Regions from separate parts of the Ancylobacter sp. TW_SC_1 genome, predicted to be linked through region 2. Evidence: predicted binding sites of a transcription regulator. Region 2 holds the regulator's gene; each other region holds the start of a gene.
What was found. The regulator HrcA, encoded in region 2, represses chaperone genes, less so after heat shock. The targets are predictions, from matches to a motif close to GTTAGCACTCNCNNNNNGNGAGTGCTAAC.
Positions count from the first base shown of each region.

Region 1: the regulator HrcA is predicted to act here: its motif matches at 2,569-2,597, upstream of groES (co-chaperone GroES).
Region 3: the regulator HrcA is predicted to act here: its motif matches at 1,580-1,608, upstream of groES (co-chaperone GroES).

Region 1 is NZ_CM166365.1:4,112,273-4,117,657, reverse strand. Features, by position in the region: gene AC1PZ7_RS19455 (ATP-binding protein) at 1-993, opposite strand, end outside; gene AC1PZ7_RS19450 (phasin family protein) at 1,312-1,698, shown strand; gene AC1PZ7_RS19445 (phasin) at 1,926-2,417, shown strand; gene groES (co-chaperone GroES) at 2,666-2,962, shown strand; gene groL (chaperonin GroEL) at 3,009-4,652, shown strand; gene AC1PZ7_RS19430 (MarC family protein) at 4,804-5,385, opposite strand, start outside.
Region 2 is NZ_CM166365.1:639,551-644,935, forward strand. Features, by position in the region: gene AC1PZ7_RS02940 (penicillin-binding protein activator) at 1-537, shown strand, start outside; gene hemW (radical SAM family heme chaperone HemW) at 562-1,743, opposite strand; gene rdgB (RdgB/HAM1 family non-canonical purine NTP pyrophosphatase) at 1,736-2,389, opposite strand; gene rph (ribonuclease PH) at 2,386-3,099, opposite strand; gene hrcA (heat-inducible transcriptional repressor HrcA) at 3,279-4,379, shown strand; gene grpE (nucleotide exchange factor GrpE) at 4,462-5,082, shown strand; gene AC1PZ7_RS02970 (hypothetical protein) at 5,162-5,385, opposite strand, start outside.
Region 3 is NZ_CM166365.1:2,589,225-2,594,609, reverse strand. Features, by position in the region: gene AC1PZ7_RS11985 (DUF2235 domain-containing protein) at 1-303, opposite strand, end outside; gene AC1PZ7_RS11980 (exopolysaccharide biosynthesis protein) at 400-1,002, opposite strand; gene AC1PZ7_RS11975 (usg protein) at 1,128-1,442, opposite strand; gene groES (co-chaperone GroES) at 1,751-2,065, shown strand; gene groL (chaperonin GroEL) at 2,111-3,751, shown strand; gene AC1PZ7_RS11960 (ABC-type transport auxiliary lipoprotein family protein) at 4,092-4,751, opposite strand; gene AC1PZ7_RS11955 (MlaD family protein) at 4,755-5,385, opposite strand, start outside.

The sequences.
Region 1 (5,385 bases), 1.4 Mb from region 2:
GTCGACCCCTTCCAGCCGCGCGCCGAGGGCGCGGGCGATCTCGCGGAAGGCATTGCGCTCGCCGTTCGACAGGACTTCCCAGGAGGAACGGGCGCTTTCGCGCGACGTTTCGCCATTGCCGCCGCGCAACGGCACGACATTCGGCGAGGAGGGCACGATGCTCAGCGTGACGCGCATCGGCGGCGCGGCCTCGGAGGGCGGCGCCTCCGGCGCCGGGGGGGCGGCGCGCGGCGGCGCGGGGGGAGCCGGACGCGGCGTAACGGCCGGGCGGACGGGCTCCAGCTCGGGCGCCGGCCGGGCCTGCGCCGGGCGGCGGCCCCTGACGATGCCGAAACCGCGCATGCCCTCGCCACGGATCGGTGCGCCGCCGAGCTCGATGTCGAGCGCATCGCCGCGTTCGGTCGGCAGCAGCACCGGCAGATGATTGAAGCTGAGCCCTTCCAGCACCGCGCGATGGGCGCCGGGCGCGCCGAGCGCGTGCCAGTCGAGGCCGGCGATCGCGCCGGGCGCCCGTTCGAGCGCCGCCGCGAGACGGGGATCGACGCGGGTCAGCCGCGCGTCGAGGCCGGTGCTCCAGGTGAAGCGTAGCGGCGTCGGCGCGACGCTGCTCTCCGCCGTCGCCGAAGGCGTCGTGGGATGCGGGACCTCGGTGGGCAGGGCGGCGGGCGCCGCATCGAGGCTGACGAGCAGCACCGCGCGGGCGGCGCCGGCGGCGAGCAGCGAGCAGGCGAAGGTGGCCGGGGTCAGCCGTCCGGGCAGGCGCAGGCGCTCCAGCCGCGCCGGCCGGGCGGGGCGCAGCGTCGGCGCGAGACGGGGCGCGAGCGCGGCGACGGTTGCCGCGTCGAGCAGGGCACGCCCGGCGGCATTGGCCGCGATCAGCGTGCCGTCGACATGCGCGAGCACGGCCGGCGCCGCCGCCGCGAGGGCGGTGGCCGCCTGGGCGCGCAGCGCGTCGATCGCCAAGCTGCCGAAACCGTCCGTCGGTGTGTTCATGATCGTCTGAGTGACCCCGCCGGTGCGAACCGGATATGGGCGACGGGTCGAGATTGGACCCGCCGCCGGAAGCTAACAATAATGCCGGCCGGCGTCCCGTGCCATGCGCCGCCGCCCCTGTCGTTCCAGCTTCATCAATTCCGGTTAATCGGTTGCCACCGATACCGGTTAACCACTTGCAACCGGCGAGGCCCGATCCGCCGAATTCGATTGCCTTTTGCGGCAGCGATACTACTTTGGTCGTAGGCATCTGGCCGGATGTTGCTCCGCCCTCGGTTGCCTAGGATGAGGCATCGTCAGAAGGAGGGAGTTTGCGCCATGGCCGACGATCCAAAACTCGAAATCCCCCCGGAACTGCGCACGATCGCCGAGCAGGGCGTCGATCAGGCGCGCGCCGCGATCGACGGCTTCATCGATGCCGCGCACAAGGCGCTGGACGATGCCGGCCGCCAGTTTGACGCGGCGCATGACAACGCCCGCGATCTCGGCCGCACCACGCTCGACTTCGCCGAGGCGAACATCGCCGCTGGCTTCGATTTCGCCTCCCGCCTCGCCAAGGCGACCACGGTCGACGAATGGACGCGCCTGCACGCCGACTATGTGAAGGAGCAGGCCGCGCGCCTCACCGAGCAGACCAAGACGTTGGGCGAGCATGCCGGCGCGGCGTCTGGCCTCGCCGCTGCGCTGCAGAAGGCCGGCAAATAAGCCGCGAGCAAGGCCAGGGCGCCGTCTGCGGGCCGCGACGCGAAAAAAATCGCAGGAATGGGTTGATTGTGCATTGCAATATGATATTGCAATGCACAATTATTATCCGCGAGACAAGGTGGAGCCTCGGGTCGTCATCCCGAAGCGGCTTCGCCGGTCAGGCACGGTCGCAAACGCGGAAGCGGTCGTCGCCATCCTGGATCCACCGCGAATTCGTGGAGAAACCCATGGTTGAGGCTACCCCCGTGACGCCGTCCCCGAAGAAGGCCGCCAAGGCCGCGACGTCCGCTTTCGAGGCGGCGATGCCCAAGCTGGACATGCCGAACCTCGAAGTTCCCGCCGCCATGCGCGAGATGGCGGAAAAGAGCGTGCAGAGCGCGCGCGAGGCGTATGAGAAGTTGAAGACCAGCGCCGAGGAGACCACCGACCTTCTCGAGGATACCTATACGACCGCCTCCAAGGGTCTGGTCGAGTACAATGCGGTGGCGCTGGAATCCTTGCGCACCAATGTGAATGCGGCCTTCGACTATGTCGGCGCGCTGTTCGGCGCCAAGAGCGTGTCGGAAGCGGTCGAACTGTCGACCGGCCATCTGCGCAAGCAGTTCGACGTGCTCTCGGCCCAGGCCAAGGAACTGTCGACGCTGGCCCAGAAAGTGGCGACCGACACCGCCGAGCCGATCAAGGCCTCGGTCGAGAAGACCATCAAGAAGTCGGCCTGATCGCCGCTTCTTCGAACATTCAGAACCCGGTCCGCTCGCGCGGGCCGGGTTTTTTCGTGCCGACGCGGCTCGCGCCCGCGCGCGCCGCACGCGCGATTTCCCTGCGCCCCTCGCTTGACTCCCTTCGGCGGCGTTCCTATCTCGGCGGCGGTTTGGCACTCCATTCGAAGGAGTGCTAGTAACTGCCCAGCCTATTGCTGCTCACGAGCGCCATGCCGGCGCGAGACAGGAAGATCGAGGATCAACCGATGGCCAAGCTGAAGTTCCGCCCCCTGCACGACCGCATCGTGGTGAAGCGTCTCGACGCGGAAGAGAAGACCGCGGGCGGCATCATCATTCCCGATAGCGCCAAGGAAAAGCCCTCGCAGGGCGAAGTCGTCGCTGTCGGCCCCGGTGGCCGCGACGAGGCGGGCAAGCTGGTGCCGCTCGACGTCAAGGCCGGCGACAAGGTGCTGTTCGGCAAGTGGTCGGGCACCGAGGTCAAGATCGACGGTCAGGACCTGCTGATCATGAAGGAATCCGACGTCATGGGCATCGTCGGCTGACGCCGACGCGTTCACCCGGACATAGCTGAATTCAGGAGTAGGCCACATGGCTGCCAAGGACGTAAAATTTGCTGGCGATGCGCGCGAGCGCATGCTGCGCGGTGTCGATATTCTCGCCAACGCGGTGAAGGTCACGTTGGGCCCGAAGGGCCGCAACGTCGTCATCGAGAAGAGCTTCGGCGCGCCCCGGATCACCAAGGACGGTGTCACCGTCGCCAAGGAAATCGAGCTTGAGGACCGGTTCGAGAACCTCGGCGCCCAGCTCGTGCGCGAAGTCGCTTCCAAGACCAACGACCTCGCCGGCGACGGCACCACCACCGCCACCGTGCTCGCCCAGGCGATCGTGCGCGAGGGCGCCAAGTCGGTTGCCGCCGGCATGAACCCGATGGACCTCAAGCGCGGCATCGACCTCGCCGTCGCCGAGGCGATCAAGGATATCGAGAAGCGCGCCAAGAAGGTGAAGAACACCGACGAAGTCGCGCAGGTCGGCACCATCTCCGCCAATGGCGACGCGTCGATCGGCGAGATGATCGCCGGCGCGATGCAGAAGGTCGGCAATGAGGGCGTGATCACCGTCGAGGAAGCCAAGACCGCCGAGACCGAGCTCGAGGTGGTCGAAGGCATGCAGTTCGACCGCGGCTACCTCTCGCCCTACTTCGTTACCAATGCCGAGAAGATGACGGTGGATCTCGAAGATCCCTACATGCTCATCTTCGACAAGAAGCTCTCCGGTCTCCAGGCGATCCTGCCGGTGCTTGAGCAGGTCGTGCAGTCGGGCAAGCCGCTGCTGATCATCGCCGAGGACGTCGAGGGCGAGGCGCTCGCCACGCTGGTCGTCAACAAGCTGCGCGGCGGCCTCAAGGTCGCGGCTGTCAAGGCTCCGGGCTTCGGCGACCGCCGCAAGGCCATGCTCGAGGACATCGCCATCCTCACCGGCGGCCAGGTGATCTCCGAGGAACTCGGCATCAAGCTTGAGAGTGTCGGTCTCGACATGCTCGGCCGCGCCAAGAAGGTGATCATCGAGAAGGAAAAGACCACCATTGTCGACGGCGTCGGCAAGAAGAAGGACATCGAGGGCCGCGTCGCGCAGATCAAGGCGCAGATCGAGGAGACCTCCTCGGACTACGACCGCGAGAAGCTGCAGGAGCGCCTGGCTAAGCTCGCCGGCGGCGTCGCGGTGATCCGCGTCGGCGGCGCGACCGAGGTCGAGGTCAAGGAGAAGAAGGACCGCGTCGACGACGCGCTCAACGCCACCCGCGCGGCTGTGCAGGAAGGCATCGTCCCCGGCGGCGGCATCGCCCTGCTGCGCGCCAAGAAGGCGGTCGAGAAGCTCACCTCCGACAACCCGGACATCCAGGCCGGCATCAAGATCGTGCTGCGCGCGCTTGAGGCCCCGATCCGCCAGATCGCCGAGAATTCCGGCGTCGAGGGTTCGATCGTGGTCGGCAAGGTGCTGGAATCGAAGGACCAGAACTTCGGCTTCAACGCACAGACCGAGCAGTTCGTCGACATGATCGCTTCCGGCATCGTCGACCCGGCCAAGGTCGTGCGCACGGCGCTGCAGGATGCCGGCTCGGTCGCCGGCCTGCTGATCACCACCGAGGCGATGATCGCCGAGCTGCCGAAGCCGGCGGCGGCCCCCGCCATGCCGGGTGGCGGCATGGGCGGCATGGGCGGCATGGACTTCTGAGGAAGTCCATCCGCCCCCGCGGTTCGCTGAGTGCCGAAACCGGGCAGGCCCGGTTTCGGTGGCGGCATGGATTTCTGAGGAAATCTATCTCGTCCCGATTATCGGAAGGGCGCGGCGCGAGCCGCGCCCTTTTCGTTTATGGGGTCGCTGGTCAGATCGGCGGCAGGTGCAGCCACTGGGCGGCGGCGCCGAGCACCAGATCGACCGCGAGCGCGGCGAGGATCATGCCCATCACCCGGCTGATGATCGAGGCGCCGCCACGCCCGATGAGATGCACCAGCTTGCTGGCGGTCAGCATGATGGCCAGCGTGACCAGCAGCACCAGGCTGAAGATGAGGATGGTCATCGCGCGGTCGGGAAAGTCGTGCCGCGCATTGTCGGTCAGCACCACGGCGGCCAGCATCGCGCCGGGGCTGGCGATGGAGGGGATGGCGAGCGGATAGATGGCGATCTCGACCGGGTTGTGCTCGGCGGGCGCCTGCATGTCCGCGTGGCTCGTGCCATGAATCATGGTCAGCGCGAACAGGAACAGCACGATGCCGCCGGCGATCTGGAAGGATTCGATCGACACCTCCATCGAGCGCAGCAGCCAGTGGCCGGCCATGGCGAAGAAGACCAGCACGCCGAAGGCGACCAGGGTCGACAGGATTGCGGCCTTGCTGCGGTCTGCCGCACCAAGCCCGGTGGTGACGGCGAGGAAGACGGGCAGGGTGCCGAGCGGATCGATGACGAC
Region 2 (5,385 bases):
CTGGAGCGCTACGCACCCGGCCAATATGCCGAGGCCGCGCGCCGCCTCGCCGGCTCCACCGTGCAGGCGGACGCGGTCTTCCTGCCCGACGCCGCCGACGTGGTGCCGCAGATCCTGCAGGCCATGGCTGCCTCCGGGGTCAACCTCACCGGCAAGCAGCTCATCGGCACCGGGCTGTGGGACGATCCCAAGCTGTTCGCCAACCCATCGGTCAATGGCGGCATCTTCGCGGCGCCCGATCCCGCCGGCTTCCGCGCCTTCGCGGCGCGCTACCGCGCCCGTTTCGGCCGGGAGCCGGTGCGCACCGCCACCCTCTCGCACGACGCGGTGTCGCTGATGGCGGCGCTGGTCGGCAATTTTGGCGAGGCCGGCATCACCGACGCGGCGATCCAGAATCCGTCCGGCTTCTCGGGCGTCGACGGCATCTTCCGCTTCCGCTCCGACGGCACCAACCAGCGCGGCCTCGCGGTGATGCAGATTTCCGGCGGCACGACGCAGATCGTCAGCCCCGCCCCGCGCAGCTTCGCGCAGGGGTGACCCCTCGACCCTGATGGCGAATGCTCACGCCGCCAGGTCGGCGACGATGGCGTCGAGCACCGGCAGGCCGAGGGCGGTCGCCCGCAGCCGGTCGCCGGGCAGGATCTCGACCATGCCTTCCGCCAGCAGCGCATCGAGGCGGGCGGGATCGAAGTCGCGCCCCGCCAGGCGGGCGAAACGCGCGCGGTCGATGCCTTCGGACAGGCGCAGCCCCATCAGCAGATATTCGTCGGCCTGCGCGGCGCGGGTCAGCGGCTCGTCCTCGACAACGCCGTGGCCCGCCGCCTCGACCCGGCCAAGCCATGGCTCCGGCCCGCGCTCGGTCGCGGTGGCGACACGCCCCTCCGGCGTATCCAGCCTGCCATGCGCGCCCGGCCCGATGCCGGCATATTCGCCGTAGCGCCAGTAGAGCAGATTGTGCCGGCTTTCCGCCCCCGGCCGGGCATGATTGGAAATCTCGTAGGCGGGAAGTCCGGCCGCCAGCGTCGTCTCCTGCGTCACGTCCCACAGCGCGCGGGCGACGTCGCCGTCCGGCACGATCAGCCGGCCGGCGCGGTGGAGCGCGGCGAAGGGCGTGCCGTCCTCGATGGTGAGCTGGTAGAGCGAAAGATGCTCGCAGCCCTCCGAGATGGCACGGGCGAGCTCCCGCGCCCAGTCTTCCGGGCGCTGGTCCGGGCGGGCATAGATGAGATCGAAGGACACGCGCTCGAAGGCGGCCCGCGCCACCGCCACCGCGCCCAGCGCCTCCTGCGCCGTGTGCATGCGGCCGAGCGCCTTCAGCGCGGCGTCGTCCAGCGCCTGCACGCCGAGCGAAACGCGGTTGACGCCGGCCGCGCGGTAGCCGCGGAAGCGACCGGCCTCGACGCTGGTCGGGTTGGCCTCCAGCGTCACCTCGGCGCGGGCGTCGAGGGGCCAGGCGTCATTGATCGCATCGAGGATCGCCCCGACGGTCGCCGGCTCCATCAGCGAGGGGGTGCCGCCGCCGAAGAACACGCTCTGGGTGCGCCGCTGGCCGATGCGTTCCCGCGTATGGGCGATCTCGGCCTTGAAGGCGGCGACGAAGCGCGCCTGGTCCGGCGGCGTATGGCGAACATGCGAGTTGAAGTCGCAATAGGGGCACTTGGCCTTGCAGAACGGCCAATGCACATAGACGCCGAAGCCGGGGTCCGCCGGCGGCGGAGCCGGCCACTGCGCCCGTTCAGTCAAACGTCGCCCCGAGACAGGCCTGCGCCAGCGCCATGAAGGCGCGGGCACGGTGCGACAGGCCGCGCCCGAGCGGCGGCAGGCCATGCTTCTCGGCGCCGGTCATCTCGCCGAAGGTGCGCTCATGCCCGTCAGGCTGGAACATCGGATCGTAGCCGAAACCGGCCGGGCCGCGCGGCGGCCAGACCAGCGTGCCGTGCACCACACCCTCGAAATCCTCGACATGGCCGTCCGGCCAGGCGAGGCAGAGCGCGGAGATGAAATAGCCGCGGCGCAGGTCCGGCAGCTCGGCGCCGGCATCGCGCAGCTCCTCCTCGACGCGGGTCATCGCCGCCATGAAGTCCTTCTCGGGCCCCGCCCAACGCGCGGTGTAGAGCCCCGGCGCGCCGCCGAGCGCGTCCACGCACAGGCCGGAATCGTCGGCGAAGGCCGGCAGGCCGGACGCCTTCGCGGCGGAAACCGCCTTGATGCGGGCATTCTCGGCGAAGGTGAGGCCGGTCTCATCCGGCTCCGGCAGCTCAAGCTCGCCAGCCGACACCGCCTCGACGCCATAGGGCGCGAGCAGGCCGCGCATTTCCTCCAGCTTGCCGGGGTTATGCGTGGCGATGACGATGCGGCCCTCGAGGCGGCGCGGCTGCTCCTGGCTCATGACACCGCCAGCTTCTGCAGGTCGACCAGCTTGCCGATGCCCTTGCGGGCGAGGCCGAGCATGGCGTTGAACTCATCCTCGGTGAACGGCGTCTTCTCGGCCGTGCCCTGCACCTCGACGAAGCCGCCCGAGCCGGTCATCACGAAGTTGACGTCGGCATGGGCCTCCGAATCCTCGGCATAGTCGAGGTCGAGGCGCGGCTCGCCGTCGACGATGCCGCAGGAGACGGCGGCGAGATTGTCGCGCAGCGGAATGGTCGGCAGCATGCCGCGCGACTTCATCCAGCTCAGGCAGTCATGCAGTGCGATCCAGGCGCCGGTGACGGAGGCGGTGCGGGTACCGCCATCGGCCTGGATCACGTCGCAATCGATGGTGATCTGGCGCTCGCCGAGCTTCTCGAGGTCGACCACGGCGCGCAGCGAGCGGCCGATCAGGCGCTGGATCTCCTGGGTGCGGCCGGAAGGCTTGCCGGTCGTCACCTCGCGGCGCGTGCGCTCATGGGTGGCGCGCGGCAGCATGCCGTATTCGGCCGTCACCCAGCCGCGGCCCTGCCCCTTCAGCCAGGGCGGCAGGCGCTCTTCCAGCGTGGCTGCCACGAGCACATGGGTCTCGCCGAACTTCACCAGGCAGGAACCCTCGGCATGGCGCAGCACGCCGCGCTCGAAGCTGACAGCCCGCATCTCGTCGGGAAGGCGGCGGGAAGGACGCATGCGGCAGGTCTCCTGAAGGACGGGACGGCACAACCCGTCCGGCCGGCCCTTGTAAGGGCGGCACGCCGCCGGCGCAATCGCCGCCGGAGCGCCGGCGCTCGCTTGAACATGGCGCACGATTGCCGAGATAATAGGGCGGCGCCGTATTCGGCGAGCCTCAAGGAACGACAGGTCAGGCAATGCCCCTCGATCCACTGCTGTCCGCCACCGCGCCGCAGCTCGCCCGGCTCGACGAGCGCTCGCGCGAAATCTTCCGCCAGATCGTCGAGACCTATCTCGCGACAGGCGAGCCCGCCGGCTCGCGCAACATCTCGCGGCTGATCCCGATGATGCTGTCGCCCGCCTCGGTGCGCAACGTGATGGCGGATCTCGAAGCGGCGGGCCTGATCTATGCCCCGCACACCAGCGCCGGGCGCCTGCCGACCGAGCGCGGCCTGCGCTTCTTCGTCGACGCGCTGCTGGAGATCGGCGACGTCTCCGAGGACGAGCGCAATTCGATCGAGACGCAGGTGCAGGCCGCCGCCCGTGCCCAGACCGTGGACGGCGTGCTGGCCGAGGCCTCGAACCTGCTCTCCGGCCTGTCGCGCGGCGCCGGCGTCGTCACCGCCAGCAAGACCGACGCGCGTCTCAAGCACATCGAATTCGTGCCGCTCGACGCCAGCCGGGCGCTGCTCATCCTCGTCTCCGAGGATGGCGAGGTGGAGAACCGGCTGGTTCAGCTGCCCAAGGGGCTGCCCTCCTCGGCACTGGTCGAGGCGACCAATTTCCTGAGCTCGCTGACGCGCGGGCGCACGCTGGCGGAACTGCGCGACGAGGTGGAGCGCACCCTCGCCGCCCGCCGCGCCGAGCTCGACGAGGTCACGGCGCGGGTGGTCGAGACCGGGCTGGCAAGCTGGTCCGGCGGCGAGAAGGCGGAACGGCGCCTCATCGTGCGCGGCCAGACCCGGCTGCTGCACGATCTCAGGGCGATCGAGGACCTGGAACGCGTGCGCCTGCTGTTCGACGATCTCGAGGCCAAGCAGGAAGTGGTGGACCTGCTCGGACGCGCCGAGGGCGCGCAGGGGCTGCGCATCTTCATCGGCTCGGAGAACAAGCTGTTCTCGCTGTCCGGCTCCTCCACCATCGTCGCACCCTATCGCGACGGGCAGGGCCGGGTGGTCGGCGTGCTCGGGGTGATCGGCCCGACGCGGCTGAACTATGCCCGCATCGTCCCCATGGTCGACTTCACCGCCCGCGTGGTCAGCCGCGTACTGGGCGGTCCGGGGATTGACGCGGCTTGATTTTTCCCTTGCGCGACCCGATATGGCGGGCGTCCGCGCGACATCGTCCCGCGGACAAATCCAATCTCCCGACGAGGTGCTTATGAGCGACGAGAACCGCAATCCGGCCGACCAGCCCGACATGGCGGCGCAGACTCCCGGCGTGGAGGATGGCGCACCGGCGGCAGCGGACGACCTCGCCGCCCAGTTCGCGGCCGAAAAGGAGCGGCTGGAGGCAGAGATCGCCACGCTCAAGGACAAGTTCCTGCGCGCCTTCGCGGAGGCCGACAATGTGCGCCGCCGCGCCGAGCGCGAGGTGGCCGACGCCAAGGTCTACGGCATCACCGGCTTCGCCCGCGACATCCTGACCGTCGCCGACGATTTCGAGCGGGCGCTGGGCGCTATCGACGCCGAGGCCCGCGAGAAGGCCGAAGGCACGCTGAAGACGCTGCTCGACGGCATCGACCTCACCGGCCGGGCGCTGACGCAGACGCTCGGCAAGCACGGCGTCTCGCGCATCGAGGCGGAAGGCACGAAGTTCGACCCGAACCAGCACCAGGCGATGTTCGAGGTGCCCAATGCCGAGGTGCCCTCCGGCACCGTCGTGCAGGTCATCCAGCCCGGCTACAAGCTCGGCGAGCGCGTGCTGCGCCCGGCTCTGGTCGGCGTCTCGAAGGGCGGACCGAAGGCCGCGCCGGCCGAGACCACCGGCACCGAGGGCTGACGGCCGGTCCCGAAGCGACGAAGCCCCGAAATGACGAGGCCCCGGAACGACGAGGCCCCTCTGCGGGGCCTCGTGATCCTCAGCGCATCTCGATGCTGTCGCGCAGAGCGCGCATGGCGCTGAAATCGGCGTCGAAATTCTCCGCCGGTGCCACCCCGACCATGCGCAGATAGCCGGAACGCCCGAAGCGCAGCCATTGCGCCACCTTGACCGGCTTGCCGTTCTTCATGTCGAGCGCGCTGGCGATCACCTCGAAGCCGGGCTGGCCGCCGATGCGCAGCGGACCGCCGCGATCCACCCGCA
Region 3 (5,385 bases), 1.9 Mb from region 2:
CTCATAGAAGTGGCTGAGAAATTTGTAGGCCTGGCGAACATTGACATCGAGGCCCTTCCCGGTGCCGCCGCCGAGCAATTTGTCGAGCCCGCCCAGCGTGCCGACACCCTCGTCGTAATAGACGCGCTGCTCGACGCCGTCGGTGATCCCCGGCTGCAGCATGTCGCGCAGCCGGACGATGTTGGTGATCTCCTCGCCATCGGCCGTGTTCCACGTGCCGTCGAGGCAGAGGATCAGCCGCTTGCGCGCATTGGCGGGCGCCGGATGCGCCGCCGACCCCGTCCGCCCATCCGCCGATGCCATCTCCGCCCCACACAAATCGATTGTGCCCAGACCTTGATAGCATCCTATGGTTGTATTTCACGGAATGCAACCGCCGGCACATGTCGCTTCCGGCGATCAGATGTAGGCGACGGCGCCCTGGAACAGCAGCCAGCTCAGCAGCCCCATCACACCGAAGCTGATGAGCGTGGCGACCACGCCGGCGATGATGAAAACGCCGTCACGCTCGACCAGGCCGAGGCCAAGGATGACCACCGCGATACCCGGCGGCAGATTGCCGAAGATCGGGATCGGCAGCAGCAGCAGCAGGCCAAGCAGCAGCACCATGCCGCCCAGCACGAAGCGCGCCGAGGCGCTGGAGAAATAGGGCAGCCGCGGGCGCGAATAGCCCTCGAAGCGACGGATCCACTTCAGCGAGCCGTGCACGATCTTCTCGAGCAGCGTGCGCGAGATCGTGCGGTTGGCCAGCCAGCGCGGCAGCCACAGCTCGTCGCGCCCCACCAGCATCTGTCCGCCGACAAGGCAGAGCAGGATGCCGCAGATCACCGGCAGGCCCGGCGGCATGGGCAGGCAGTTCGGCAGGCCCAGCAGAAGGATGGACAGGCCGAAGGCGCGGTTGCGCAGCGCGTGCACGATCTCGCCCACGCCGATACGCTCCGCCGAATGGGCGGTGACGATGGCGGAGAGCAGCTCCGACGTACGCGGCGAGCGATGATCCAAGGGGCTGACCAGATGCCTGCATTCCGACGGGACCCGGCATTGGGCCCCTTTTCGCCGTCCTCATAGCACGTCGTAAGCGACATTAAGAGGGCAGCGCGATCAAAAGACAGGCAAAGCCGCAAGGCTCAGTTCAGCAGGAAAACTCCGTCCACGCTGCGCAGCTCCGCCGGGCCGATGAGCCGCGAATGGGCCACCTTAACCGAATGCAGCGGCCCCTCCAGCTCCCGCTTCCAGAATTCCAGGAAGCGGTTCAGCTCCGGAAAATGCGGACACAGATCGTAATGCTGCCAGAGATAGCTTTGCAGAATCGCCGGGTGGTCCGGCATCCGGTAGAGGATCTCGGCCGTGGTCAGCCCGTAACCGGAAAGCTGCCGCCGGAAGTCCTCCGTCACCACCCTGCCCGACGCCACGCCCTTCGACGATACCCCATGACCTGCCATGCGGACCTCCTTTCGCGACCGAATCCGATTGTGCGGCCGGCCGGAGTCGCCGACAAGGTGAATTTTTCAAATTCATGTTCAAATTCAATGCACTAGCAGCATATTCACTTGAGTGCTGACAGTGCTGTCCGCGCCCTGTTGGCACTCAGGCTGCACGACTGCCAATTTTTTGCCCCGCGCACCTTGCGCCGCTTTCGCCCGGCGCCTAGATGTCCGAGCGGTAGCGTGCCGCAACGCTGGCTGCCTTCAGGGTGCCGGCCGGTGCGTTTGCCGGATCAAACGATCTTCCAGAATTTTGGAGAGAACCGATGAAGTTCCGTCCCCTGCATGACCGGGTCGTGGTCAAGCGCGTTGACGCGGAAGAGAAGACCGCGGGCGGCATCATCATTCCCGACTCGGCCAAGGAAAAGCCCTCGCAGGGCGAAGTGATCGCGGTCGGCCCCGGCGCGCGCGACGAAGCGGGCAAGCTCGTGCCGCCCGACGTCAAGGCCGGCGATAGGGTGCTGTTCGGCAAGTGGTCGGGCACCGAGGTCAAGATCGACGGCGTCGATTACCTCATCATGAAAGAGTCCGACATCCTCGGCGTGCTGGAAGGCACCACCGCGGCCAAGAAGGCCGCGTGAGGTCGCCCCTTACGCTGCTCGCAACGCTTCACCGGAGAAAAGATCATGTCTGCCAAGGAAGTTAAGTTTGCTGGCGACGCGCGCGAGAAGATGCTGCGCGGCGTCGACATCCTCGCCAACGCGGTGAAGGTCACGTTGGGTCCGAAGGGCCGCAACGTTGTCATCGAGAAGAGCTTCGGCGCTCCGCGCATCACCAAGGACGGTGTCACCGTCGCCAAGGAAATCGAGCTCGAGGACAAGTTCGAGAACATGGGCGCGCAGATGGTGCGCGAAGTGGCCTCGAAGTCCAACGACCTCGCCGGCGACGGCACCACCACCGCCACCGTGCTCGCCCAGGCGATCGTGCGCGAGGGCGCCAAGTCAGTAGCCGCCGGCATGAACCCGATGGACCTCAAGCGCGGCATCGACCTCGCCGTCGAGGCCATCGTGGCGGACCTCAAGAAGAACGCCAAGAAGGTGACCTCCAACAGCGAGATCGCCCAGGTCGGCACCATCTCCGCCAATGGCGACGCCGAGATCGGCAAGTATCTCGCCGAGGCGATGCAGAAGGTCGGCAATGAGGGCGTGATCACCGTCGAGGAGGCCAAGACCGCCGAGACCGAGCTCGACGTGGTCGAAGGCATGCAGTTCGACCGTGGCTACCTCTCGCCCTACTTCATCACCAACGCCGAGAAGATGCGCGTCGACTTCGAGGATCCCTACATCCTCATCCACGAGAAGAAGCTCTCGGGCCTCCAGGAGCTGCTGCCGGTCCTCGAGGCCGTGGTGCAGACCTCCAAGCCGCTCCTCATCATCGCCGAGGACATCGAGGGCGAGGCGCTCGCCACGCTGGTCGTCAACAAGCTGCGCGGCGGCCTCAAGGTCGCGGCCGTCAAGGCGCCGGGCTTCGGCGACCGCCGCAAGGCCATGCTGCAGGACATCGCCATCCTGACCGGCGGTACCGCGATCTCCGACGATCTCGGCATCAAGCTCGACACGGTGACCCTCAACATGCTCGGCCGCGCCAAGAAGGTGGTGATCGAGAAGGAGAACACCACCATCGTCGACGGCAACGGCTCGAAGAAGGACATCGAGGGCCGCGTCGCGCAGATCAAGGCGCAGATCGAGGAGACCACCTCGGACTACGACCGCGAGAAGCTGCAGGAGCGCCTGGCCAAGCTCGCCGGCGGCGTCGCGGTGATCCGCGTCGGCGGCGCGACCGAGGTTGAGGTCAAGGAGAAGAAGGACCGCGTCGACGACGCGCTGCACGCCACCCGCGCGGCGGTCGAGGAAGGCGTCCTTCCGGGCGGCGGCGTCGCCCTGCTGCGCGCGATCAAGGCGCTGGACGGCGTCAAGACTGCCAATGCCGACCAGAAGACCGGCGTCGACATCGTCCGCAAGGCGGTTCAGTACCCCGCTCGCCAGATCGCGTCCAATGCCGGCGAAGACGGTTCGCTGATCGTCGGCCGCATCCTGGAGAAGGACAGCTACTCCTTCGGCTTCAACGCCCAGACCGGCGAGTATGTCGACATGTACAAGGCCGGCGTCATCGACCCGGCCAAGGTGCTGCGCTCGGCGATCCAGAACGCGGCCTCCGTGGCCTCGCTGCTGATCACCACCGAGGCGATGATCGCCGACATCCCGAAGAAGGGCGGCGCCGCCTCCCCGGCGATGCCGGGCGGCGGCATGGGCGGCATGGACTTCTGAGGAAGTCCATCCGCCCCTGCGGTTCGCTAAGTGCCGAAACCGGGCAAGCCCGGTTTCGGTGGCGGCATGGACTTCTGAGGACGTCCATCCACCCCTGCGGTTCGTCGAGCACCGAAACCGGGCAGGCCCGGTTTCGGTGGCGGCATGGACTTCTGAGGACGTCCTTCCTCATTGCGAAACCCGAGGGCGCGGCGCGAGCCGCGCCCTTTTCGTTTGCGCTCCCGGAAAGAGCGCCATCCCCGGCTTGCCCACCGTCGACAGCCATCGCCCGGACCAGCCGGAAAACAAAAAGCCCGGCCAATGGCCGGGCTTTTTCAGTATCCCTTCGATCAGGCCGTTCTCAGAACCGGCTCGACGCCCAGCGCACGATCTGCACGAAGACCTCGTCGGACGCGGCGTCCAGTGCCTGCGTCGCGTCGGGGCCGCTGGTCGAAGAGGCCGGGGCCCGTGCGGTGAAGACATGGGCGGCGGCGATCCGGCCCGACGCCGAGCCGACGATCTTCACCGAGACCTCGACCACGGCCTCCGGCCCGCCCTCATAGGTGCGGATCCCGAAGGCTCGCAGGTCCGACAGCAGCATGTAGTCGGCGCTCAGCCCGTCGCCGGCGCGCCCGACCGAGCGGCCGCGATTGCCGTTCTCGAACGATTCGATCAGCCGCGCCTGGAACAGCGCCGGCAAACGGTCGCTCCATTGCGCGCGGTCGAGATAGGTGATCTGGCCGGGCTGCGGCTCGACGACGATCCGCTCGGTGTCGAGCACTGCCAGCGCGCTCGGCGGACCGATCACGAGCAACCCCGTCCCGCGGCGCGGCGCGTTGAAATCCGCCGGCGCGCTCAGGTCGAAGGTCGGCACCGATTTGTCGCCGCCGGACAGCAGCGTGCCGCAACCGCCGAGCATCAGGGCAACAGCCAGAACGCTCGCACGGCCGGCAAGCCTGCGGCACCTTTCGTCAAAGGTCACTCTTAAGCCCCTGCCGCCGTCACGTCCCCAGAGCCCCATCGGCTACCGCCCACTGTAATTGGGAACGTTCGACCCGCCAAAGATGAATTGGCGGGGGTTACGTTCGAAATTACGGAAAACGCGCTCGATCTCCGCCAGCGTGCGCCGTCCGTCCACCGCCAGCGCCTCGTACTGACGCAGCCCAGGCCCGGTGAACTTGTTGAGATTGACCGAAAGTTCGGCAGTGCGGGTGTCGAGATTGGCCGCGAGCTTGCGCACCTCGGTGGCAGCGCCGCTGATCTCGTTGAACATGCCCTTGCCTTCCTCGCTGGTGGTCATCGCGTTGACGTTGTCGAGGATGGTGTTGAACTTGAGCGCCATGCTGTCGAGCTGAGCGGTGAAGCGGCTCACATCGTCGATCGTGTTGCCGACCTTGCTCGGATCGAAGGAGGTGACGACCTTGTCGAGGTTGTCGGCCAGCCTGCTTATGCGCTCGGCCGCCCCGCCCATCTCCTTCAGGAAGCTGTCGAGATTGCCGGCATTGTCGCCCAGCGCCTGGGTGAACTTGTCGACATTGTCGATCACCGAGGAGATCTTCGCGTCGTTGGCCTTGACCAGATCGTCGATGCGGATGGCGACGTCGTTGACGCGCCCCAGCACCTCGCGCGCGGTGCGCATGAGGTCCTGCACCGCC